DNA from 3 places in the Flavobacterium erigeronis genome. Region 3 is predicted to be linked to each of the others. Evidence: riboswitches for the same ligand, from Rfam matches in the RefSeq annotation. Region 3 holds a riboswitch; each other region holds the start of a gene.
What was found. A riboswitch is a leader RNA that binds a small molecule or an ion and turns the genes downstream of it on or off. The one in region 3 is predicted to bind S-adenosylmethionine.
Positions count from the first base shown of each region.

Region 1: linked by a shared signal. The riboswitch ahead of ACWA1F_RS00855 (alpha/beta fold hydrolase) and the one ahead of ACWA1F_RS19410 (redoxin domain-containing protein) in region 3 are both predicted to bind S-adenosylmethionine.
Region 2: linked by a shared signal. The riboswitch ahead of ACWA1F_RS00770 (homocysteine S-methyltransferase family protein) and the one ahead of ACWA1F_RS19410 (redoxin domain-containing protein) in region 3 are both predicted to bind S-adenosylmethionine.

Region 1 covers NZ_JBSKGP010000001.1:207,986-216,333, forward strand. The annotation lists gene ACWA1F_RS00845 (OsmC family protein) at 53-481, opposite strand; gene thrA (bifunctional aspartate kinase/homoserine dehydrogenase I) at 621-3,035, opposite strand; gene ACWA1F_RS00855 (alpha/beta fold hydrolase) at 3,037-4,020, opposite strand; SAM riboswitch class I at 4,098-4,205, opposite strand; gene ACWA1F_RS00860 (hypothetical protein) at 4,396-4,596, opposite strand; gene ACWA1F_RS00865 (homoserine dehydrogenase family protein) at 5,234-6,322, opposite strand; gene ACWA1F_RS00870 (O-acetylhomoserine aminocarboxypropyltransferase/cysteine synthase family protein) at 6,529-7,833, opposite strand; gene ACWA1F_RS00875 (hypothetical protein) at 7,880-8,077, opposite strand.
Region 2 covers NZ_JBSKGP010000001.1:186,750-195,097, forward strand. The annotation lists gene ACWA1F_RS00745 (class I SAM-dependent methyltransferase) at 1-531, opposite strand, end outside; gene metF (methylenetetrahydrofolate reductase [NAD(P)H]) at 664-1,620, opposite strand; gene ACWA1F_RS00755 (four helix bundle protein) at 1,712-2,068, opposite strand; gene metH (methionine synthase) at 2,153-4,828, opposite strand; gene ACWA1F_RS00765 (KilA-N domain-containing protein) at 4,945-5,778, opposite strand; gene ACWA1F_RS00770 (homocysteine S-methyltransferase family protein) at 5,837-6,838, opposite strand; SAM riboswitch class I at 7,176-7,291, opposite strand; gene ACWA1F_RS00775 (hypothetical protein) at 7,540-7,674, opposite strand; gene ACWA1F_RS00780 (NAD(P)/FAD-dependent oxidoreductase) at 8,240-8,348, opposite strand, start outside.
Region 3 covers NZ_JBSKGP010000010.1:157,191-165,538, forward strand. The annotation lists gene ACWA1F_RS19395 (hypothetical protein) at 1-121, shown strand, start outside; gene ACWA1F_RS19400 (PAS domain-containing sensor histidine kinase) at 338-3,007, shown strand; gene ACWA1F_RS19405 (response regulator) at 3,010-3,462, shown strand; SAM riboswitch class I at 3,658-3,758, shown strand; gene ACWA1F_RS19410 (redoxin domain-containing protein) at 3,999-4,988, shown strand; gene ACWA1F_RS19415 (aminotransferase class V-fold PLP-dependent enzyme) at 5,159-6,634, shown strand; gene ACWA1F_RS19420 (cupin domain-containing protein) at 7,014-7,487, shown strand; gene ACWA1F_RS19425 (DUF763 domain-containing protein) at 7,642-8,348, shown strand, end outside.

The DNA of each region.
Region 1 (8,348 bases), on a different contig from region 3:
GTCTGATTTTTAATAAGCCACAAAAGAATTATCTAATTCTCAAATTGACTAATTATCTTAATTCTTCGTCGTTCAAGACAACTTTATACTTTATTGTTGCCGTTGGCTCAACCGTTTTAGCAACTGAGCAATATTTCTCGAAAGAAAGCTGCGCCGCTTTTTTTGCTTTTTCTGGGTTGATTTCTCCTTCTAAATAGAAAACCACATCGATTTCTTTAAAAGGTTTTGCTTCTTCGATTTGTACACGTGTACCTTCAACCTCAGCGTTAAAAGAAGTGATTTCTTGACGCTGTTTCTTTAAAATAGAAATCATATCAATAGCACTGCATCCCGCAACTCCCATTAACACTAATTCCATTGGACTTGCGCCTAAATCGCTTCCGCCAAATTCGGCTCTACTGTCAACGTCAACTATATGTCCGCGTTCATTTTTTACTTTAAAATGAAAAGCGTCGTTTACTCTGTTTAAGGTTACTTTCATTGTGTTGTTATTTTTTTGTTTTGTTGTTTATTTTTATGTTTTGTCTTTGCGAGGAACGAAGCAACCTCACTAACAATTACACAAAGCTTAATTTTGCAAATGTGATTGCTTCGTTCCTCGCAATGACAAACTAGACTTTTTATCCCTTATCAGACAATCTCAAAATATCTCCGAAAACTCCTCTTGCGGTTACCGCAGAACCCGCACCGGCTCCTTGAATAACGATTGGACGATCTCCGTAAGATTCTGTATAAATTTCGAAGAAAGAATCAGAACCTTTTAATCCGCCCAGTGCTGTGTCTGACGGAACTGAAACTAATTTTACTTCTAAATTTCCTTTATCATTTTGCAAATCTCCAGACAATTCACCAATGTATCTTAAGACATGATTTGGCTGTTGGTCTGCTTTTATTTTAGCATAAATTGGATCGAATTCTTTCAGTTTCGTCAAGAAATCGGCTGCGCTTCCTTCACGCAAATGTTCCGGAATTAGGTTCTGAATTGAGATTTCTTCGAACTCATTTTGCAAGTCTAATTCTCTAGCTAAAATTAATAATTTTCTACCAACATCGTTTCCGCATAAATCTTCACGCGGATCTGGTTCTGTATATCCGTTATCAATTGCTTCCTGCAAGATTTCGCTGAAAGGCGCATCTTTAGCAGAGAAATTATTAAATAAATAACTTAATGTTCCAGAGAAAACACCTTTGATCTTAGTGATATTTTCTCCTGAAAGATGTAGTAATTTAATGGTATCAATTAATGGTAAACCGGCACCAACATTGGTTTCGTATAAATAATTCTTTTGGTTTTCTGCTAAAGCTTTTCTTAGTTCTTTGTAAAAACCATAACTTAACGTATTGGCCACTTTATTAGAAGAAATCAAATCGAAACTGCTTTCTACAAGCGGAATATAATTTTCTACAAAAGCTGCACTTGCCGTGTTATCAATTGCAATTAAGTTTTCTAAATGATGCTCATTCGCGTAGGCGATAATATCATTAATTGTGTAAGCTTCTCCTTTGGTTTCTATCTCGTTTTTCCAGTTGCCATTAACACCGTATTTATTCAAAAGCAGCTTTCTAGAATTCGCTATAGCGAAAACATTCAACTTAATATCTTTACGTTTTTCAATTGCAGAAGCCGATTCTAAAATCTGATTAATCAAAGTTCCTCCAACTAATCCGTGACCGAAAATCGCGATGTTGATCTTTTTAGAAACTCCAAAAATCTCTCCGTGAATTACATTTAGCGCTTTATTTAATTCTTCTTTCTTAACAACCAAACTCACGTTTTTTCCTGTAACGGTGTTGTTGAATAAAATCGGAACAATTTTATTTTTAATTAAAGCCGTATACGGTTTATGGAACGTACTTAAATCCTGACCAATAATCGAAATTACAGATACATTGTCTGTTACCGTAATCTGATTGACGTCTTTCGAATAAAAGTCATTTTCAAATTCTTTTTCTAATTCGACAACCGCAGTTGTTGCTTTATCAGTTGCAACCACTAATCCGATTCCTCTTTCTGATGAACCTTGCGAAATGATACTTACACTGATATTGTGATCTCCCATTACTTTAAAAATTCGGGCATCAACTCCAGCTTTTCCAAGCAATCCGCGTCCTTCAAGATTTACAAGAGAAACATTTTCTAAAACAGAAAGCGTTTTAATTCCCTCTTTTGAAGAATCTGATGTAATTAAAGTTCCGCGGTTCTCGTGGTTGAATGTATTTAAAATACGCAAAGGAATATTCTTTTCTAACAAAGGAATAATCGTTTTGGCATGAAGAATCGTAGCTCCAAAATTTGCAAGCTCATTTGCTTCATTGAATGATAAATATTCAATTTTCTTTGCATCGGCAACCAAATCAGGATTTGCGGTGTAGATTCCGTCTACGTGCGTGAAGTTTTGTAATTCTTCAGCATTTAAATAATTGGCGATTAACGAAGCGGTATAGTTACTGCCATTTCTACCTAAAGTAGTTGTGTCGTTGTTGTTGTTAGATCCAATGAAACCTGTAACTATATTAACCGTTTCTCCGTTATGTTCTTTAAAATAATTGATTACGTTTTTCTTCGAAAGCTGCTCTAAAGGCTGTGCATCGCCAAATTTAGAATCTGTTTTCAGTAAATCCCTTGTATCTACGAAATTGGCTGGAATTCCTTTTTCCAATAAAATAGCTGTCAATAATTTAGCCGAAAGCAATTCTCCTTTTGACAAAATCTGATCTTTAATTTTTTTGCTATAATCGCCAATTAAGCTTACTCCTTCAAAAAGTTTATCTAAAATATTGAACTCTTCAGATAAATCAACTTGTGGGTAATCTGATATTTGATATTTTTTAAAGTTTTCTAATAATTCTTTGTAGCTGCCATTTTTAGCCGCAATGCTTAAGATAAATTCTAGCTCGTCTGTCGCATTTCCGCGTGCAGAAACTACAACAGCAATTTTTTCACCTTGACTAACTTTATCAGAAATGATAGAAACAACTTTGTTAAGTCCTTCTCCGTTTGCTAACGATTTACCTCCAAATTTTAATACTTTCATTTTATTTCTTTATTGTTTCTGCCTTAAAAATGTCGGCAAGTAAATGATCTAATTGTTTGTACTCGATTAAAAAAGCGTCATGTCCGTGAACAGAGACAATTTCGCTGTAGAAAACATTGTCTTTAAACTTCTTCAATTCTTCGTAGGTTTCTACGTTTTCTTTTGCTGTAAAAAACAGATCAGAATTGATTCCGATGATATGAATTGAAGCCGTTGTTTTAGCCAATAAGTTTTCAAAACTTTCACTATTTCTAGTAATATCAATTGTTTTAAGCAACTGATTCATTAATTTATAAGAAGAAAGCTGAAATCTTTTCTGCAATTTTTTTCCGTGGTGTGCCAACCAGCTTTCGATATTAAAAATCAAAAGATCCTGATTGATGGTTCTTTGGAATTTTTCTTTGAATGATTCTGGCGAACGATAACACAACATGGCATGAATTCTCGCATCTTCTATTGGTTTTGAAGAATTATTCAGGATCTGCTCCTGAAGAAAACAATTTGCAATAAGCCAGTCTGTCGATTTCCAGTCACTCGCAATCGGAATAAGGTTTTCTGTAATATTTGGCGCTAATGCTAAAATTTCCCAAGCAATTCCACCCCCGACAGAACCTCCGATAACAGCAAAAAGCTTTTCAACATTTAAGGCTTTTACACCCTCAATAAAGATTCTTGCAATGTCTCTGGCTGTAAAATCAAAGTAATTTTCGATTAAAAAAGAATTTGTTCCGTTTCCAGGAATATCAAAGGCTAAAATGGTATAAACAGCAGTATCGATAGTCTTACCTTCGCCAATTAAGTCATTCCACCAGCCATTTTCGCCAGTAACTTGTGAGTTTCCTGTCAAGGCGTGATTAACCAAAACAATAGGCGCACTGTGCAGCGGCTGGCCAGACAGTGTAAAACTTAACGGTATAGAATGATAATTTGCACCACTTTCTGTGATGAAATCTTGAATTATAATGGGATTTGGTATATTTTCCAATTTCAAATCTGTTGTATTATGATTTGTATATGGAAATATTAGAAAGAAAAAACTAGTCTAAACTAGAAAAATTCTGATTGTTATCTTTCCACGTTGGGCGTGGTAGAATGCAGCACCTTCTTCGAATTAACGAAGGGTTGCTAAGGATTCATCGGGTCTAATCCCTCGTCCTTTCTTTATAACATTTCAATACTTTTATGAACTTATCGAGTGCAAATTAACTACTAATTTCTTTAACAAACAAATTTAATCTAAAAGTGTTTGTTAAATTTCTGCGACTTACATGAGCAAAAACTATTATACGCAAAAATTTACCGAACAAAAATGCCCAGTAAAATTAAGCAGGTTTTCACCTAGTTTATGATGCTTTTCCGTTTAGATAAAAAGCGTTTCATTTTCTTTTGAATACATCAAAAACAATAAAGAGTTTGGTACTTTTTTGGCAGTACTTTTATCTTCTTCTGTGATTCCGAATCTTGGGTGAGCCAATTCGTTTGTTGGCGGCGGATTGCTATTTTTTGTCCTTCTGTTTTTCAATTTAGAAATTTTTTCTGCGAAGTAGTTCAATTTGCTCATGATATTAAGTTTTAGTTCAGTTGTGTTTTATAATCTTTATTTCTCTTTTATGTTTCTGTTAAATCGCTTTTTGGAATAAAAAAACCCTTTTGGATTTTTAGATACCAAAAGGGTTTAAGTTTTTACACTCATGTATGCTTTTAGTATCAACAGACGTATGCGCAAATAAGCGCGACAGTAAACATCTTGTTCATCTGTAAGGATTTATTCATCTGTGATTTATATTGTATTTTAAAATTCTGCATTTCTGTTAAATTAAAAAGCCTCCTAAAAATTTCTTAGGAGGCTCTTACTATATTATTATTGTATTCTTACAATTTTTTTAAGCAATAGACACCCCAACCTCGGTCTTAACCGAAATGGCACAAAACATTTTGTTGACTTTTAAGTTCATTTGATTTCTAGTAGTTTTTGGGTATAACAAATATGCAAATATTTTTTTTATTACACAAATTAAATTCAAGAATTTAATTACAAAAATCGTTAAAAATCAGTTTTTTAACGATAAAAAACCTCTTACAAAAACGAAAACGAAATAATAAAGGTAAAAAACTTACAAAACAAGCCTTTTTTTCTTCATGACTCCAATTGACAAATCAAATTATCAAAGAACCTTTTTCTTTTTTTATTCAAAAATTTACAGCCAGACTGCCTCTTTACTCCTAATTCGCTCTGCAATTTTTAGAATATCGGTTATAATTCCTCTTGAAATTGCCTGCTTGCACGGAGGCGCGCTCTGAATTACAATTGGAATATCACCGTAAGATTTTGTGTAAATTTCAAAAATCGTGTCAGAACCTTTTAATTGTCCAATTGGTGAATTGGCTAATTCAGAAATCAATTTGGTCTCTAAAGTGCCTTTTTCCAAATCAAATTCGCCCACATATCGAAGCACATGATCTTCTGCCTGAGTAATTTTGGCAATCTTAAAAGATTTATCGACAGCATCTTTATTGAGCACTCCATTTTTCTCCAAATGCTCTTCAGTTATAAATGGTTTGATCTTAATATCAGAAAGCTCAAAATCTTTTCCGATTTCTCTGGCCAATATCAAAAGTTTTCTTGCCGTATCATTTCCTGACAAATCTTCTTTAAAGTTGGATTTCATTAAACCTAAAAGGCTCGCATCTTTTAGAATGGAAGAAAACGAAACATCTTCTGTTGAAAATCGATTAAAAACATAACTCAGATTATCTGAAAAAACACCTCGAATCTTTGTGATTTTTTCTCCAGAATAATACAAATCTCTTAAAGTCCGTAAAACCGGAATTCCAGTCTCAACAGAGGTTTCGTAAAGAAACTCTTTGTCGTACTTTTTCAGATTCGATCGAAGTTCTTTATAAAGATCTAACGGAAGCGTATTGGCTTTTTTATTTACAGCTACAATATTAAATCCGTTTTTGATTAGCGTATTATAGTGTTTTACTAATTCGTCGCTGGCCGTTGCGTCTACAGCAATTAAGTTTTCGAATTCATTTTCTTGAGCAAATTCGACAATATCTTCTACTTTAAAAGGAACTGCCAATTGTCTGAAATTGGTTTCCCACGAATAACCGACACCTTCTTTTTCGAAGAAAGCGACTGTCGAATTGGTTATAATTGGAAAATGAAAATCGACATTTTTGCTTTCAAGAAAAAACTCCTGACTTTCGATAATCTGATTAATCAAAGTGCTTCCGATATTACCAATTCCAAAAAGGACAATATTTATTTTAAGCTTTGACATGATTTCTAACATTTTTTGAAACCATATAAGTCATATAAGTTCATTTTAGGATTGGCGCATTTCTGTGCGCACAAATTGTGGCGCAAGAAATTAAATGAACTTATATTCCTTATATGGTTTAAATTTATAAAGATGTTTTTCATAAAAAATTACCTTTAGCAAAACCACTCGCTAAAGGCAATCTTTCAAACAAAAAACAAAAAAACCTAATTTTTATTGATGCTGTATTGAGAAAGCTTCACACTTTCAAAAACTGCTTGCAGATCTGCAATTAAATCTTCGATATCTTCAATTCCGACAGACAGACGAATCAAATCTTTAGAAACTCCTGTTTCAATTTGCTCCGCTTCTGTCAATTGCTGATGCGTTGTGCTTGCCGGATGAATAATCAATGACTTTGTATCTCCGATATTAGCCAAAAGAGAGAACAATTTTGTTTCGTCTACTACTTTTTTCGCCGCATCAAAACCGCCTTTTAAGCCGAAAGTGATAATTCCGCTTTTTCCTTCTGGAAGATATTGATTTGCCAAATCGTGATATTTACTAGATTTCAGCCCTGGATAATTGACCCAAACCACCTCATCTTGTTTTTCTAGCCATTCAGCCAGAGCCAAAGCATTTTCGCTGTGTTTCTTAATTCGGATTGGCAGCGTTTCTAATCCTTGAATAATCTGAAAAGCATTAAAAGGACTCAAAGCAGAACCAAAATCACGCAGACCTTCAATTCGGGCTTTTGCAATAAAAGCCGCATTTCCTAAAGCTTCGTGATATACTAATCCGTGGTATCCTGCAGATGGTTCGGTAAACTCAGGGAATTTTCCGTTTGCCCAGTCAAAGTTTCCAGCATCAATGATAACGCCTCCTAATGAGGTTCCGTTTCCAGCAATATATTTTGTTAAGGAGTGAATTACAATATCGACACCATATTTAATTGGGTTTAATAAATAAGGTGTCGCAACTGTATTGTCTACTATAAACGGCACTTTAAATGCTTTGGCTTCTGCCGAAATTCCTTTAAGATTTAAAACATCCAATTTTGGGTTTCCTAGAGATTCTACAAAAAAAGCTCTTGTATTTTCTTTGGCTGCTTTAGTAAAGTTTTCTGGTTTTGACGGATCTACAAATGTTGTCGTGATTCCTAATCTTGGCAAAGTAACTTTTAAAAGATTATAAGTTCCGCCATACAAACTGTTTGATGCCACAATATGATCCCCCGCTTTTAGCAGTGTTAAAAAAGTTGTAGAAATTGCCGATGCTCCAGAAGCTGTCACCACCGCTCCGATTCCGCCTTCAAGTGCTGCCAATCTTTGTTCCAAGATATCATTGGTTGGATTATTTAATCTCGTATATATAAATCCGGCTTCGGCAAGACCAAATAAATTGGCCGCATGATCGGCATTATTAAAGACGTATGATGATGTCTGATAAATAGGCACTGCTCTTGTTCCTGAATTTTTAGTTACATCGTGTCCTGCGTGAAGTGCGTTTGTTGCAAATTTTTGTGTGCTCATGATTTCTTAGTTTTTTAGGTATTGTTAATACTATTATATATTGTAATTAATTGTTGAATTGCGCCTGAACATATAAATCTTCTTCTTCCAGATTGTATAATTGAAGGAGTAAAGAATTCTGACTTTCTAAATATTGATCCTGATTAAATTCTATTGTCTGATCTTCTAAAAAATTATTCTGTTCCTCAGAATTTGTTCTTAATAAGTATTCGTATGCGATTGTATTGATATCTAGTGTTTTCATGATTTTAAATTTTTAAGTATTGAAATAAAAAAAGCCCTTTCGGATGGCTTACCAAAAGGGCTTTATAGTTGAAACTATAACAAAGATTCGATCTTTCACTTTCGGCAACAGCAAGGCAGGATACACATTGGCATCTTACAACACATCATCATCATTTTATTTGCTGCTGAATTTTTCATTTTGTTTTGTTTTGTTTTTTATTTCACCATATAAGTGATATAAGTTCATTTGAATTCTGCTTATTAGACGCACTGCGGTGCGTCTCTACACA
Region 2 (8,348 bases), on a different contig from region 3:
CGCTTTTTGAGTGCTATAAAGTTCGAACTCAAATTGCGTAAACGGCAGTTTTTTCATGAAATCTTCTTCAGCAAAAGTCAGGCAGAAATTACCATTTGGTTTTAAAACTCTGTAAATTTCTGAAAGTAAATCTTCTGGTTTCTGCCAAAAATAAATGGTGTTTACTGTGAATACTTTATCGAAAGTTTCATCTTCGAATGGAATTTTATTTCCATCATAAAGCGAAAAGAAAGCTTGTTTTTGAGAAACAAAATTTCTGTTTATTTTACGTGCTTCCTGAAACATCAAGTCCGACATTTCGAGTCCGTAATATTTTAAGTCTTTGGCTTGTTCGAAAAGAAATTCTACATGGCCAGCGTTTCCGTGACCTAATTCAAGAATTTTATTTTCCTTTAAAATATTTAAATTTTGGATGGAATGTTTGGTCATAGTGATGTTTGTTTCGTTCATCATATTACCCATTTCAATTCCTTTTTCTCCAGAAGGATGTTTCAATTGAGAAGCTATGGCTTGTAATTCTTCGTCTTTCATGATATGAAAATTTTAAACTTCTAAATTAAACAATTCCACGTTATGTTTGTCATTGCGAGGAACGAAGCAACCACATTTACAAAATCAGCAAAGAAAATACCTCGTGAGATTGCTTCGTTCCTCGCAATGCCGTTAAAAAACCTGACTTGCAATCTGTCTGATATTCTCCGATTTACCCATAGAATAATAATGTAAAAACGGAACTCCAGCTGCTTTTAATTCTAATGACTGCTGAATCGCCCATTCGATTCCGACTTGTTTGATATCAGCGTTGTTTTTGCATTTGTCTACCGCATCGATTAAATCTTCTGGCAAATCGATTCTAAAAATTTGTGGCAAAACTTGTAAATGTCTTTGAACAGCAATTGGCTTAATTCCAGGAATAATTGGAATTGTGATACCCATTTCTCTTGCTTTTTCTACGAAAGCAAAATATTTAGCATTATCAAAAAACATCTGCGTTACCACATAATCAGCTCCTGCATCAACCTTTTCTTTTAATCTTTTTAAATCCGATTGTAAAGAAGGAGATTCTAAATGTTTTTCTGGATAACCTGCAACTCCAATACAGAAATCGGCTCTATTATCGGTATCGATTACTTCGTGCAGATATTGTCCGCAGTTTAAATTTTTAATTTGTTTTACTAAATCAATTGCATAATGATTTCCCCCTGCTTTTGGCGTAAAAGACTGTTCATCTTTCATAGCATCGCCGCGAAGTGCCATTACGTTATTGATTCCTAAATAATGACAATCAACCAGCACATATTCGGTTTCTTCTTTTGTAAAACCTCCGCAAAGCAAATGCGGAACTGTATCGACATTATATTTATGTTTTATAGAAGCGCAAATTCCAAGCGTTCCCGGACGCATACGAGTCAGTTTTTTGTCTAAAAGTCCGTTTCCCTTATCAATGTAAATGTATTCTTCGCGAGAAGTCGTTACATCAATAAACGGTGGATTAAACTCCATCAACGGATCGATATTATCGTATAATTCCTGAATGTTCTTCCCCTTTTGAGGCGGAATAATTTCAAATGAGAATAATGTTTTTCCTTTGGCGTTTTCTATATGTTCTGTTACTTTCATTCTTTATTAGTTGATAGTTTTTGGTTGATGGTTGATGGCTTTAGTTTCTTTCTTGTCACAACTAACCATCAAATAAATTAACAATCAATAACTAAATTATTTTTTTATAATAGTTAATAAATCCGTTTAAGAGCTTTTTACAAGTTTCAATTTGTTTAAGAGCAACATTAAAATTATTATCATCAATATATTTTTGATCAAATGCCAAATAATATTGCGTTTCTAATTCATAAAGTGATCCTCTTGAAATATGAAGGAAATGTATCGTATCTTTTGATGTCTGTCTTCCGCAACCCTCTGCTATATTTGAAGGAATTGAAATTGCTGCTCTTCTCATTTGATTAGTCAATCCAAACAATTCTTCTTTTGGAAACAATTTAGACGAATCATATAATAAATTCACCAACTTTCGAGCCTCCAGCCAAACCTCCAATTTACTGTATTCCATTTTTTTTAGTTGTTAGTTATCGGTTGATAATTGTTGGTTCTGTGAGTCAATCCATCAACTATCAACCAAAAACCATCAACCATTCTAGTCTGCTATATTAGGGTTTAACCATTTTTGAGCGTATTCTAAAGGTACATTTCGGCGTTTAGCGTAATCTGTCACCTGATCTTCTTTTATTTTTCCGAGTCCGAAATATCGGCTTTTCGGATTTCCGAAATAATATCCCGAAACCGAAGAAGCTGGCCACATCGCCATACTTTCTGTCAATTTCACTCCCGTTTGTTTTTCAACATCCAAAAGCTTCCAAATCGTTGGTTTCTCCAAGTGATCTGGACAAGCTGGGTAACCCGGAGCAGGACGAATCCCTTTATAAGATTCTTTAATCAATTCTTCGTTGGTTAAAGATTCCTCTGAATCGTAACCCCAGAAATCTTTACGAACTCTCTCGTGAAGATATTCGGCGAAAGCCTCAGCAAAACGATCGGCAAGCGCTTTAACCATAATAGAGTTATAATCGTCAAGATTTTTCTCGTATTCCGCAGCCCATTCGTCTACTCCAAAACCGGTTGTTACACAGAAAGCTCCCATATAATCGTCAATGCCGCTTTCTTTTGGCAGAATAAAATCGGCTAAAGCTGGATTTGGTGCGCCTTTTGTTTTTTGAGATTGTACTCTTAAAGTCAAAAACTTCTCTAAAACTTTTCCGTTTTCATCGCGCAATTCGATATCATCGTCGTCAACTTGATTGCAAGGGAAAATTCCGTAAATACCTTTTGCTTTTAGTTTTTTCTCTTCCAAAATCACTTTCAGCATTGCTTGAGCATCGTTGAAAACAGAAGTTGCTTGTTCACCCACAACCTCATCGGTTAAAATCGCAGGATATTTTCCGTACAATTCCCAAGTCTGGAAAAATGGCGTCCAGTCGATATACGGAACCAAAACATCTAGTTCCACTTCAACGACTTGTGCACCAATTTTCTTCGGTTTCGTCGGAGTATATTCACTCCAGTCCAATTGCAATTTGTTTTTACGGGCATCTTCAATTGTCAAGAAATTTTTATCTCTCGAACGATTTAAAAATGTTTCTCTAAAATTGTCATATTCTGCACGAATATCAGCTGCATATATTTTTCGGTTATGATCTAACAGGTTTCCTGCAACAGTAACGGCTCTCGAAGCATCGTTTACGTGAATTACCGTTTCTCTATATTGAGGCGCAATTTTCACGGCTGTATGTGCACGCGAAGTCGTCGCCCCACCAATCATAATCGGGATTTTAATTCCTTGTTTGTCTAATTCTTTGGCCAAATAAACCATTTCGTCAAGCGAAGGTGTGATTAGTCCGCTTAGACCGATAATGTCTACTTCATGTTCAATCGCCGCTGCAATAATTTTTTCTGGAGGAACCATTACACCTAAGTCAACAATCTCGTAATTATTACAAGCCAAAACTACCGAAACGATGTTTTTTCCAATATCGTGAACGTCCCCTTTTACAGTCGCCATCAGGATTTTTCCATTTCCTTGTTTATCTCCAGCTTGTTTGCTTTCTTCAATAAAAGGCAATAAATAAGCAACCGCTTTCTTCATTACACGAGCCGATTTTACAACCTGAGGTAAGAACATTTTTCCGCTTCCGAATAAATCTCCAACGACATTCATTCCAGCCATCAAATTGATTTCGATAACTTCAATTGGTTTTGTCGCTGCCAGACGTGCTTCTTCTACATCTTCTTCAATAAAAGCATCGATTCCTTTTACCAAAGAATGCGTAATACGATCCTGAACCGATCCTAAACGCCATTCCTGAACCGCTTTTTCGTCACTTTTTACTTCGCCTTTTACATTTTCTGCAAAATCTAAAAGTCGTTCTGTCGCATCGTCGCGTCTATCTAAAATTACGTCTTCTACGTGTTCTAATAAATCTTTCGGAATATCATCGTAAATCGTCAACATTTCTGGGTTTACGATTCCCATTGTCATTCCGTTTTTGATCGCGTGGTATAAGAAAACCGAGTGCATCGCTTCACGAACCACATCATTTCCTCTAAATGAAAACGAAACGTTACTTACACCTCCGCTGATATGCGCGTGCGGTAAATTTTCGCGAACCCATTTTGTCCCTCTAAAGAAGTCCAACGCATTCAAACGGTGTTCTTCCATTCCGGTTGCAACAGGGAAAATATTCAAATCGAAAATGATATCCTGAGGCGGAAAATCAACTTTGTTTACTAAAATATCATATGAACGCTGGCAAATCTCCACTCTTCGATCATAATTATCTGCCTGACCAACTTCGTCAAAAGCCATCACAATCGCTGCCGCTCCGTAACGTTTGATTAATTTTGCATGATGAATAAAAGCTTCTTCTCCTTCTTTTAACGAAATGGAGTTTACAACACTTTTTCCTTGAACTACTTTTAATCCAGCCTCGATAATTTCCCATTTCGAGCTGTCGATCATAATCGGCACTCTCGAAATATCTGGTTCTGCTGCAATTAAGTTTAGGAATTTGGTCATGGCCGTTACACCATCCAACATTCCTTCGTCCATATTAATATCGATAATCTGCGCTCCTCCTTCTACTTGCTGTCTTGCGATATCAAGTGCCTCATCATACTTCTCTTCCTTGATTAATCGAAGGAATTTTCGCGAACCCGTTACATTCGTACGCTCCCCAACGTTTACAAAAACACTTTCGGGCGTAATAATCAACGGTTCTAATCCTGATAATACAAGGTCTCTTCTTTTTTCAGTCATTTTCTTTAAGGTACTAAGTTCCTAAGATTCTTAGGTTCTGAGTTTTTATTCTTATTCTTTATTTCTTTCCTGCAAGGTTTTTGAAACCTTGTAGGTATTTACGTTTTCTATAATCTTTAAAGTAATTTCTTTTTATCTGATTTTAATAACGATGTCATTTGCTCGATTGCCATCTTATTTAAACGAATTACTCTTTCATCTTGTGTTAAACCTAATTTTATTAGTTCAGCATTCATGCTTTCAATATTTACTAAAATTATAAGTTGGTAATAAGTCGCTTCATCTCTAATATTACCTTTAATATCAGGATTTTGTTTTCTCCATTCCTTTGCAGTTACACCAAACAATGCCACATTTAATACATCAGCTTCATTTGCATATACAATCCCTTTTAACTTTTGCGTAATATCTTTAGGAATCAAATTTTCTTTTATGGCATCTGTATGAATCCGATAATTGATTTTAGATAATTCTCTACTTAAATTCCAATTTAATGACAAACGACTATTTTCATCTCCTTTTAATCGTTGATAATCCTTAATAATATATAATTTAAACTCTGCTGAGACCCAAGATGCAAATTCAAAAGCAATATCTTTATGTGCAAAAGTCCCTCCATATCTACCTGATTTTGAAACAAGACCGATTGCATTTGTTGTAGTTATCCATTTTTGAGGAGATAATGTAAAGGCATTTGTTCCTGCTTCGTTTTTAAACCTATCGAATTCGATAGGTTTAAAATTAGAATTATTTAATTGCTCCCATAAGCCTATAAAAAGTATGGTATCCTTACTTCTAAGCCAATTATTTATGACAATAAAAGCATCATCTGGATTTTTAAATTTTGCAATATCAGTTAATGACAAATAATCATTATCATCTCCAAAATGTAAAACAGCTATTTCAGCGCCATTAGCATTTAATATTACTTTTTGTTTAATTTTTTCCATAAATACTTTAACATCATCAATTTCATTACTGTTTTGTTTATTCTTAATCAAATATAGATTACGCAAAAACCGGTGCCACTCTCGGCTTATAATCCTTCGCAACTTCAGCCATTAATCGGATATGATCTGGAGTTGTTCCGCAACAACCTCCAATGATATTGATTAAATTATCATCTAGATATTCTTTAATGAAAACCTGAGTTTGTTCTGGCGTTTCATCGTATTGTCCGAACGCATTTGGTAATCCTGCGTTGGGATGTGCCGAAACGTTAAACTGTGTATGTTGTGACAATGTTTTTAAATACGGTTTCAATAAATCGGCTCCTAAAGCGCAATTGAAACCAACGCTCAATAACGGAATATGTGAAACTGAAATCAAAAACGCTTCAACTGTCTGCCCAGAAAGTGTTCTTCCTGAAGCATCTGTAATCGTTCCTGAAACCATAATTGGCACATCGATATTGCGTTCGTCTTTTACTTCTTCAATGGCGAAAAGTGCTGCTTTTGCATTTAAGGTATCGAAAATCGTTTCTACTAAAAGTAAATCGCAACCTCCGTCTAGTAAAGCTTCAACTTGTTGTTTGTAAGCAATTCTTAAATCGTCAAATGTTACGGCTCTGTAACCTGGATCGTTTACGTCTGGTGACATACTTGCTGTACGGTTTGTCGGCCCGATTGAACCAGCTACGAAACGTGGTTTTGCAGGATTTTTAGCTGTGAATTCGTCGGCTACTTCACGGGCGATTCTTGCCGATTCGTAGTTTAATTCGTAAACCAAATCTTCCATGAAATAATCGGCCATACCGATTGTAGTTCCTGAGAATGTATTGGTTTCTACAATATCTGCTCCTGCTTCGTAATATGCAGCGTGTACAGCACGTATTGCATGTGGCTGTGTAAGTGATAATAAATCGTTATTTCCTTTTAACGGATGTGGAAAGTCTTTGAAACGTTCGCCACGGAAATCTTCTTCTGAGAAATTGTAACGTTGTAACATCGTTCCCATTGCTCCATCAAGGATCAGGATTCTTTCTTTTATTGCTTGTTGTATTGTTGACATATTTCTTATTTGTTAGCTGCTAAGACACTAAGGCGCTAAGTTGCTAAGCTTTTTTTAATTCTACTTCCGATTTTAAACCCGGCAGGTTCTAAAAACCTGTCGGGTTTATTAGTTATGTTGATTTTTTGTTTCTAAAAGTTCACAATTGATGGCTTTTTAGCCCCGATGGGAGCAAATATCCTTTTATTCTGGGGTTCAGAATAAAAGATATTGCGGACAGCGGGAACTAATGACGGCAAAAATGCGCCAATGATTCGCTCCTTTCACTAAAAATTATTTCAGTGAAATTATGTTGTAATGTTGTCAGGAAAAGTTTTGAGAAATACTGCTTGTATTTGTGTTATCTATCTTAGTTACTGTATTTACAGTATAAAGTAGAATTTAGCACCTTCTTTATGGTAAAGGGTTGCTAAGGTTTCATTGGGTCTATCCCTCCGCCTTTCGTGATAACTTTCAATAAAATTATGAACGCTGCAAAGTAACGACATAAAGGCGGTAATTGCAAGTTTTTTTTAAGATTCTGAGCTGCTAAGGTTCTGAGGTTCTAAGTTTTTTTGTAAAGCGACTAAGTTGCTAAGCTACAAAGGTTCAAAGGTTAAAAACGAAAAGCTCAAACTTATAAATAAAGTTTGAGCTTTTGTCTATTTTTTTGCTGTCGACTCAATAAATTTGAGTGTATTGTTCTTTTATCAGAAAGCTTTTTAAAAACTTCTGTCCCAATTAAGAAATGTGTCCATGACTTCTTGATGATCTGTAAATTCATTATCTGTCATTTTCATTTCATTGTCATTTTTTGACTTTTCTTCGAGTAGTGTTTCTTCATCCCATTTGCTCATAGTAGATAATTTTTAATACATTCTTAAAGTTAGTACTTTATATTGATTCTTCAAAATATTATTTTACAATGCAAAGCTAGTATCTCATTATGTCGGGTCAAAGGAAATAAGATTAAGTTAATGTGATGTTTTTTTAAGCTTCTGAGGCGCTAAGGTTCTAAGAAAGCTTAAAAGTCTATATTTGATTTGCATTATAAACACAAGATTGTAGAACATTGCCCACGGTTTCAACCGTGGGATGCGTTTTGTAATTTTATACGGCGTGATTTGCATTGCGTACCCACGGTTGAAACCGTGGGCAATGTTTGAATTTGATTGTTTAATATATGCTCTTGAAGAGAATAATATTTATAGAAAATATTTTAACCATCCGATAAAAAGCTTCAGCAGAGCGACACATATTTAGATAATATCGCTCTGCTGGAGCTATCTTAATGGGTATCCATTTCTGTTCTATAAATATGTCATCCCTCTGGGATTTTAAAATAAAAAGCCCAAACTTTTAAAAAGTTTGGGCTTGCTATATAAAAACCTTAGCGCCTTAGTATCTCAGCACCTCAGAAGCTTAGACTATCGCTTTCACAACCGCTTTTGGCGCTTCTTTACGAGTTCCATCGAAACCGTCTACTCCAGAAACTGTTGTATATTTCAATACGTATTTTTTACCTGGATTG
Region 3 (8,348 bases):
AACAATAGATTCATACGAAAATGATACTATTCAAAATACGATTGACACAGTGGGACCAGAAGTTGATACGATCAATATGGATACCACAACGACCGTTAAAGCCGATTCTATCAAGCAATAACGATTCGTAATAAAAACAAGTAAAAGCTGAATCTTCATGATTCGGCTTTTTTTGATTTTTTAATTCAAATACAAAGAATTTATAGATGATTAAATTCACTTTAACAAATCTTTAAAGTAATTGCCTTTTTCTCTATATTTGAGAAAGAATTTAACAAATTTATATGCCTTTGGTATCCAGAAACAACATTAGAAAGTATTCTTACTCAGTACGATAATGGAGCTAATAAATAATTTAGACCTTTTTCAGACCGTTTTTAATTCTGCACCAAATGGTATTGCAGTGCTAAAATCTTTGCACAATAGCAAAAATAAAATTCAAGATTTTTCGATACTGTTATTGAATTCTTACTTTGTCAACTGGATCAAAAATGAAGATTATAAAGGAAAAAGATTCAGTCATATTTTCTCCAAAATAGAAGGCAATATTCTTGAAAAGCTTATTGAAACTGCAGAAACTGGAATTGCCGCCAATTTCGAACAATCGTACCAAGGCGAGACCGCAAAATTCTGTCTCAAATTTACCGCTGTCAAACAAGATGATTTGTTAGTAGTGACAATGGAAGATATCACCGAAAAGAAAGAGGCAGAAAGGGCTTTGACTAATGCATTGGCTGACGCAGAGAAACAGAAAAGACTTTATAATTCCATTATATATGCGACTCCCGATTTGGTTTACGTATTTGATCTTGACTATAAGTTCACGTACGCAAACAAAGCCTTATTGAATATGTGGGGGAAATCGGCAGAGGATGCCATCGGCCGCGGACTAAGAGAAAACGGCTATGAAGAATGGCATGCCGAAATGCATGAACGAGAGATAGATACTGTAGTGGCAGAAAAAAGAGCCGTGAGAGGAACGGTTTCTTTTCCGCATGCTGAATTGGGAAGAAGAATTTACGATTATATTTTAGTTCCGGTATTTAATGATAAAGGGGAGGTTGAGGTGGTTGCCGGAACGACTCGAGATATTACAGAAAGCAAGCAAGCTGAAGAAAAATTGCAGCAAAGCGAGAATCGTTTCAGAAAAATGATTCATCAGACTCCTGCACCAACTTTAGTGCTTAAAGGTGACGATCTTGTTATTGAGCAGATTAATAAGCACATGCTGCAAATGATTGGCCGCGGAGAAGAAATTATCGGCATGCGATTGATCGATGTCTTGCCAGAACTCGAAGGTCAATATGTGTGGGAACAGGTTCTAAAGGTTTATAACGAAGGAATTCCTTTTGACCAAAGCGAAGTTCTCGTGCCGCACAATCGTACAGGAGAACTCAAAAACTATTATTATAATTTGGCTTATCGTCCATTAATTGAAGATGGAGAGATAACCGGAATGATTCAAGTGGCGGTTGAGGTTACGGAGCAGGTTGTAGCGCGCCACAAAATGGAAGAAAGCGAAAGCCGTTTTAGAGCTTTAGTCAATGCCTCATCCGATTTGGTTTACCGTATGGACGCCGACTGGATGATTATGCACAGTCTCGAAGGAGGAGGAAGACTTTCTGGCGCTGGCGGACACGGCATTAACTGGCTGGATAAGTTTGTGCATCCAAGTGATTTGGAACAGGCTGTTCATCTTATTTCTAAATCTATTGTAGAGAAAAGCATTTTTGAAATGGAACACAAAGTCATCAATGAAGATGATTCTGTCAGCTGGGTTTTCTCGAGAGTAGTGCCAATATTAGACGATAAGGAAAAAATTATAGAGTGGTTTGGCGCTGCAAGTGATATTACTTCGCAAAAAGAACTTCAAAATGTAATCGCAGAAAGCGAGGAAAAATTTAGACAGCTTGCAGATCTGGTTCCGCAAATTATCTGGACAGCTCAGCCAGACGGACTTACAGATTATTACAACAACCGCTGGTACGAATATACTGGTTTTAAACAAGATGAATTTGGCGATTCGAGCTGGGTTCCAAAACTGCATCCAGACGATGTTTCTCAGGTTTTGAAAACTTGGTACCAAAGTGTTCATGCCGGCACTCCGTATCAAATAGAATTTCGTTTAAAAAATGGAAGCACAGGCGAGTATCGCTGGTTTTTGAGTAAAGCGCTTCCGATTAGAGATAAAGAGGGAATAATTACGAATTGGTTTGGTACGTGTACCGATATCCATGAGCAAAAATCTATTACCGAAAAATTAGAAATTTTGGTAGCAGACCGCACCAAAGAATTGCAAAGATCGAATGATGATTTACAGCAGTTTGCGCACGTTGCTTCGCACGATTTAAAAGAACCTGTCCGAAAAATAAAAACTTTTGTAAGCCGTCTAGAAGATCACTTAGAAGGGAAACTAGACGAATCGGCATCCAAATATATTGAGAGAGTTCACGTTGCGGCTGACCGTATGTTTAATATGATTGATGGCGTGCTGGCGTATTCTAAAATCAATGCCGATTCGCAAAAAGCAACAATGGTCGATTTAAATGAAGTCATTAAAAATATAGAAACCGATCTCGAAATTGCACTTCAAAAAACAGGCGGTAAAATTTATTATGAAGAACTTCCAGTTTTGGAAGGAGCTTTGGTATTATTGTATCAGCTTTTCTATAATCTGATTAACAATTCCATTAAATTTGCTAGAGAAAATACGCCTTCGCAAATTACGGTTACAGCGACTGAAAAGACGGAAGACGGCAACAGAATTGCAATAATTACTGTAGAAGATAACGGAATTGGTTTTGACCTCGATCAGACTGGACGTATTTTTGAAACTTTTACCCGCCTAAATTCTAAAGACCGTTACGAAGGAACTGGCTTAGGTTTATCGCTGTGTAAAAAAATAGCAGAACGTCATGGAGGAAATATTACCGCAACAGGAATTGCCAATAAAGGAGCTGTTTTTATTGTTACATTGCCATTTGAACAAAAAGAAAAAGACATTTAATTATGAGTAAAAAGATAATTTTATTAGCTGATGATGACAGAGACGATACAGAAATGTTTTGTGAAGCTCTGGCTGATATCGATGAAAATATTATTTGTCATTGTGCTGAAAATGGTGATAAAGCACTAAAAATGCTTAAAAACGAAGATAAAATTCCAGGTGTTGTTTTTCTAGATTTAAATATGCCCATTCTAAATGGCTGGGAATGTTTGAAAGAATTAAAAGCAGATGAGCGCTATAAAGAAATCCCTGTAATTATGATTTCTACTTCTTCGCATAAAAATGATATGGACACAGCAGCAAATCTTGGCGCTGTCTGTTATTTTGTAAAGCCAAATAATTTTAACGATTTAAAACAAGTGCTTCAATTTATTACTTCTAATCTCGAAAAAGGATTAAAAGAAGCGCTTCCAACTCTCGAAAAAAATAAATACTTGCATGTTTTTTCTTTTTAAATGAGTAAAACGTCTGAATTTCTTTTATAAAAAAGGGATCATAACAAAAAATAACTTTGTTTTAATTTGTTGTTTTTCAGTTGCTAAAGTATGCTGAAAGAGTTTTTAAATAAATTTTACAAAAAAACACAATTTAAACTATACTAGTTCGGTAGAATTAATATATATTTGTAATGCAGAAAATTTATATAATGATACTTATCCAGAAAGACTGAGGGAATAGGCCCATTGATGTCTTAGCAACCTGTTGCCGAATAAGGTGCTAAATCCTTCCGCTGTGTGCGGGCAGATAAGAAAGATTTCTCCGTAAATCTGTTTAAGATCATAATGTTAATCTTTAATTTTTTTTAAATGAAAGCAGAATCCATTTTGTACGCGAGTTACGAGCTTTTGAATTTAATTTTCGAAGAAAACAGCTTTGCCTTTTTCTGAATGAGAAAATTCTAGTTCCACGAGATTCTTTCTTTAATCATATCGCTAATGGCTTTTGTCATTGGCCTGAAATTCTTTTGTCTAATCTAAAAACTAAAAATAAAATGAAAAAAATACTATTAGGTTTTGCTTTGCTTCTGGGTGCTTTTCAAACTCAAGCGCAGGGAAATAATTTACAGTTAAAAGGAACTGTTGTCGATACTTTGGCGCAATATGTCTACTTGCAGAAGTTTCACAATAAAATGTTTACGACAATTGATTCGGCAAAAGTAAAAGACGGAAATTTTAGTTTTAAAACTAAAGTAAAAACCCCAGAATTATACGGTTTAAGCGTCAATACCGAAAGTTCGCCATTGTATATTTTTCTAGAAAAAGACCCAATTACAGTAAAATTAAATCCGAAGAAATATTATACCGCTTCAGTTGTTGCAGGTTCGGCCTCTCAAGACTTGTTCGAAACTTATAAAAAAACGAAAGATGTCGAAATCAGCAAATTCATAACAGAACATCCAAAATCTATAGTTTCGGCTTATGTGCTGTACAGAAACTGGTCGTACAGATTAACGCCAGAACAGATTACGCAAAATATTGCTTTATTAGATAAAAGTCTTCAAAATACCACTTACGTGAAAGAATTAAAAGAACTGGTTACCGTTTTAGACGGATTAGCGGTCGGTAAAAAAGCCCCTGATTTTACAGCCAATGATCCTGAAGGAAAACCAGTTCGCCTTTATGAAAACTTAAAAGGCTACACTTTGGTCGATTTTTGGGCTTCTTGGTGTGGACCATGCAGAAAAGAGAATCCGAATATTGTAGCGGCTTACAAAGAATTTCACGACAAAGGATTCAATATTGTGGCAATCTCTTTAGATAAAAAGAAAGAAAATTGGATTAAAGGAATTAAAGACGACAATCTAACTTGGACACACGTTTCGGATTTGCTTTTCTGGAACAGTGCCGTTGCCAAATTATACGGAGTAAGAGCCATTCCGGGAAATTATTTAATCGATTCTAAAGGAATAATCGTTGCCAAAAACCTGCACGGAGAAGAATTGCAAACTACGTTAAAAACACTTTTAGAGAATAAAATTTAAGACCCAATCTTGTCATTCCTGAGGAACGAGGAATCACACTAGAGAATCCATATAGAAAGTCGCTAATCTTTGTCGAGTTGCGTGTGAGATTCCTCGTTCCTCAGGAATGACAAAAATTGGAGTGAACAATACAACAATACAATTTAGTTAATTTAAAAAATGTAAAGGATATGAATGCTATTGAGCCAACAGTAAAACCAACAGAACCGGAGTGTTACTTTTCTAAGTTTAGAGAGAACACGGTAGGAATTAATCATACTTTCGAATCGGTTTATGGAGAACAAAATTTAGTATACGCCGACTGGGTTGCCAGCGGAAGATTATACGCTCCGATCGAAGAGATAATGCTTAATAAAATTGGTCCAATGATTGCCAATACGCATTCCCTTTCAAGTCAGACTGGAAAAACGTCGACTTACGCTTATCAATATGCAAGGGATATTATAAAAAAATCAGTCAATGCGAGCGAGTCGGATGTTTTGGTCGCTACGGGAAGCGGGATGACGGCGGCTTTATCGAAATTGCAACGCATTATGGCGCTCCGAACAAAATCGGATGAAGATCGACCTGTGGTTTTTATCACCCACATGGAACACCATTCGAATCAAGTTTCGTGGTACGAAACCAATGCCGAAGTTGTGATTTTGGAACCTGATGAAAATAATTTGGTAAATCCAGAAACACTTTCTTTAGTCGTAAAAAAATATGCAGATAGAACTTTAAAAATCGGTTCGTTTACAGCTTGTTCTAATGTTACTGGAATTATTACGCCTTATCATGAACTAGCCAAAATCATGCATCAAAATGGCGGACTTTGCTTTGTCGATTTTGCAGCTTCGGCACCGTATGTTACAATCGATATGCATCCAGAAGATCCAGAAGAGCAATTGGATGCAATTTTCTTTTCTCCGCATAAATTTTTAGGCGGTCCTGGGACATGTGGCATTTTGGTTTTTGATGAAAAATTATACCAATCCGATTTTCCAGATAATCCGGGCGGAGGAAACGTAAGATGGACGAATCCGTTAGGGAAATATTGTTACAGCGATAGTATAGAAGTTAAAGAAGATGGAGGAACTCCTGGGTTTCTGCAAGTTATTAGAACTGCTTTGGCTTTAGAATTGAAAGAACAAATGGGGGTGGAGAATATCAAAAATAGAGAAAAAGAGTTGCTTGATCTCTGTTTTTCAAGACTTCAGAAAATATCAGGATTGTCCATTTTAGGCGATTTAAAAACGGAACGAATTGGCTGTGTTTCTTTTGTGATTGAAGACATCCATTACAATTTGATTGTACGTCTTTTAAATGACCGTTTCGGAATTCAGGTTCGCGGCGGCTGGTCTTGTGCGAGTACGTATGCGCATTATCTGTTTAATATCAATGAGAAAAAATCCGCTGAAATTACAAATGAATTGCTGCAACGAAATCAGACCAATAAACCAGGTTGGGTTCGTTTGTCGCTACACCCGATTATGAGCAATGAAGAGCTTTTTTATATCTGCGACGCGATTGAAAAAATAGCTTTGAATTATAAAAAATGGAAGAAAGATTATGAATATAATCCCGTTTCAAATGAATTTGAAAATCCAGCAATAAAAGATAACATCGGGAGAGATGTAGAAGATTGGTTTAAGTTAGTTGAGTAGTTAAGTGTTCCGTAGGAATATCTAGTCAGTAGTCCTGGGGAATTAAGTTTTGTTTTTTTTTTGTTAAACCCGACAGTTCCGAGATTTCGCAACTGTCGGGTTTTAAAATAACATAACAGAGATAAGTATATATTCCGTAGGAATATCTCATCGGTAGAAAAAAAATAGGATTGTTTGGTGTTTGTGTCCTGTAGGGACACCCTGATAGAGAATTATATTTTGTGTCAATCAAACGTTCCTACGAAACGTATAATCGCTGCCTAAATTTGATTGTACCAACGAAACATTCCTATGGAATGATGTTGTTGTTTTGTGTTAAACCTGACAGGTTTTTAAAACCTGTCAGGTTTCTAATTGACTTAAGTAAATAAAATAAATAATGAGAACAATACCACGAAGAATCGTAACGGGTTTACGAAACGGAAAATCAATTATAGAACAAGATGCAATTGTGACCAATGTGTCGGAACATTTTCCGGGACTGATTATTTCAGATATTTGGTCGACAGATTCGACTCCGGCAAAATTTGAAGAAAAAGTTATAGAGAATACCGCTTTTCCAAATACGCCAAAAAACGGAAGCTATTTTCGTTATGTTCAGATTCCGCCCGATAAAGATTTAGGAATAATAGCGCCAGAAGGACGGCCTCATCCATTAATGCACCAGACCGATACTTTAGATTATATCATTATTATTTTAGGAGAAATTTACCTGATTGTCGATGAAGAAGAAACTTTACTGCAAGCTGGAGATATTGTAATTCAGCGTGGAACCAATCATGCGTGGAGTAATCGATCGGAGTCGCCATGTATTCAGTTGGCTGTTTTATTAGATGCAGTGAAAGTAGGCTAATAAGTAAGACTAGGTTTGTCTGTTATCGAGTTAAACCCGACAGGTTTTTAAAACCTGTCGGGTTTCTATGATTCACAATTCAGAATTTACAACTGACAATTAACAATTACTACCATGTATTTTGTTTATTTTTGCAGGATTATAATTCTAGCAAATGAAACGTTCGGGCACAGCAGATCTACCTTTACATTATGGACACGTTCCATTGTGGCTTGCCGAACGAATGTCTAAATTGGGTTTGGCCATTGTCGAAACCATTGCAATGGAATTTTCGACAGCTGAGGTTATCAGCAAACTAAGCAATCCGTTCTGGTTTCAGAGTTTCGGAGCCGTTATGGGAATGGACTGGCATTCATCTGGAATTACAACTTCTGTTCTTGGCGCATTAAAAAAATCGGTCAATCCACATTCTAAAGAACTCGGAATTTATATCTGCGGAGGCAAAGGAAAACATTCTATGGCAACGCCGCAGGAACTTTTGTTCGTAGGCGAAAAAACGGGTCTTGACGGAATTAATCTTGCCAGTTGCAGCCGACTTACCGCAAAAGTAGACAACACCGCCATTCAGGACGGATTTCAATTGTATCAGCATAATTTTATTGTGGACAATAAAGGGCAATGGGCGGTTATTCAACAAGGAATGAATCCAGATTCTCGAACTGCTAGAAGATATCATTGGCATTCACAAGATCTAAAATCTTTTATAAACGAACCGCATACTTTTATTTATGGTGAAAATCAAGGTTCTATTTTAAATCTTACGGCCAATGCTGCGACCAAATCCAGAGAAGGCATTTTAGAATTGGTAAAAGAATCGCCAGTAAAAATCATAAAAGAAATGCAGCATCTTTCTATGCCTGC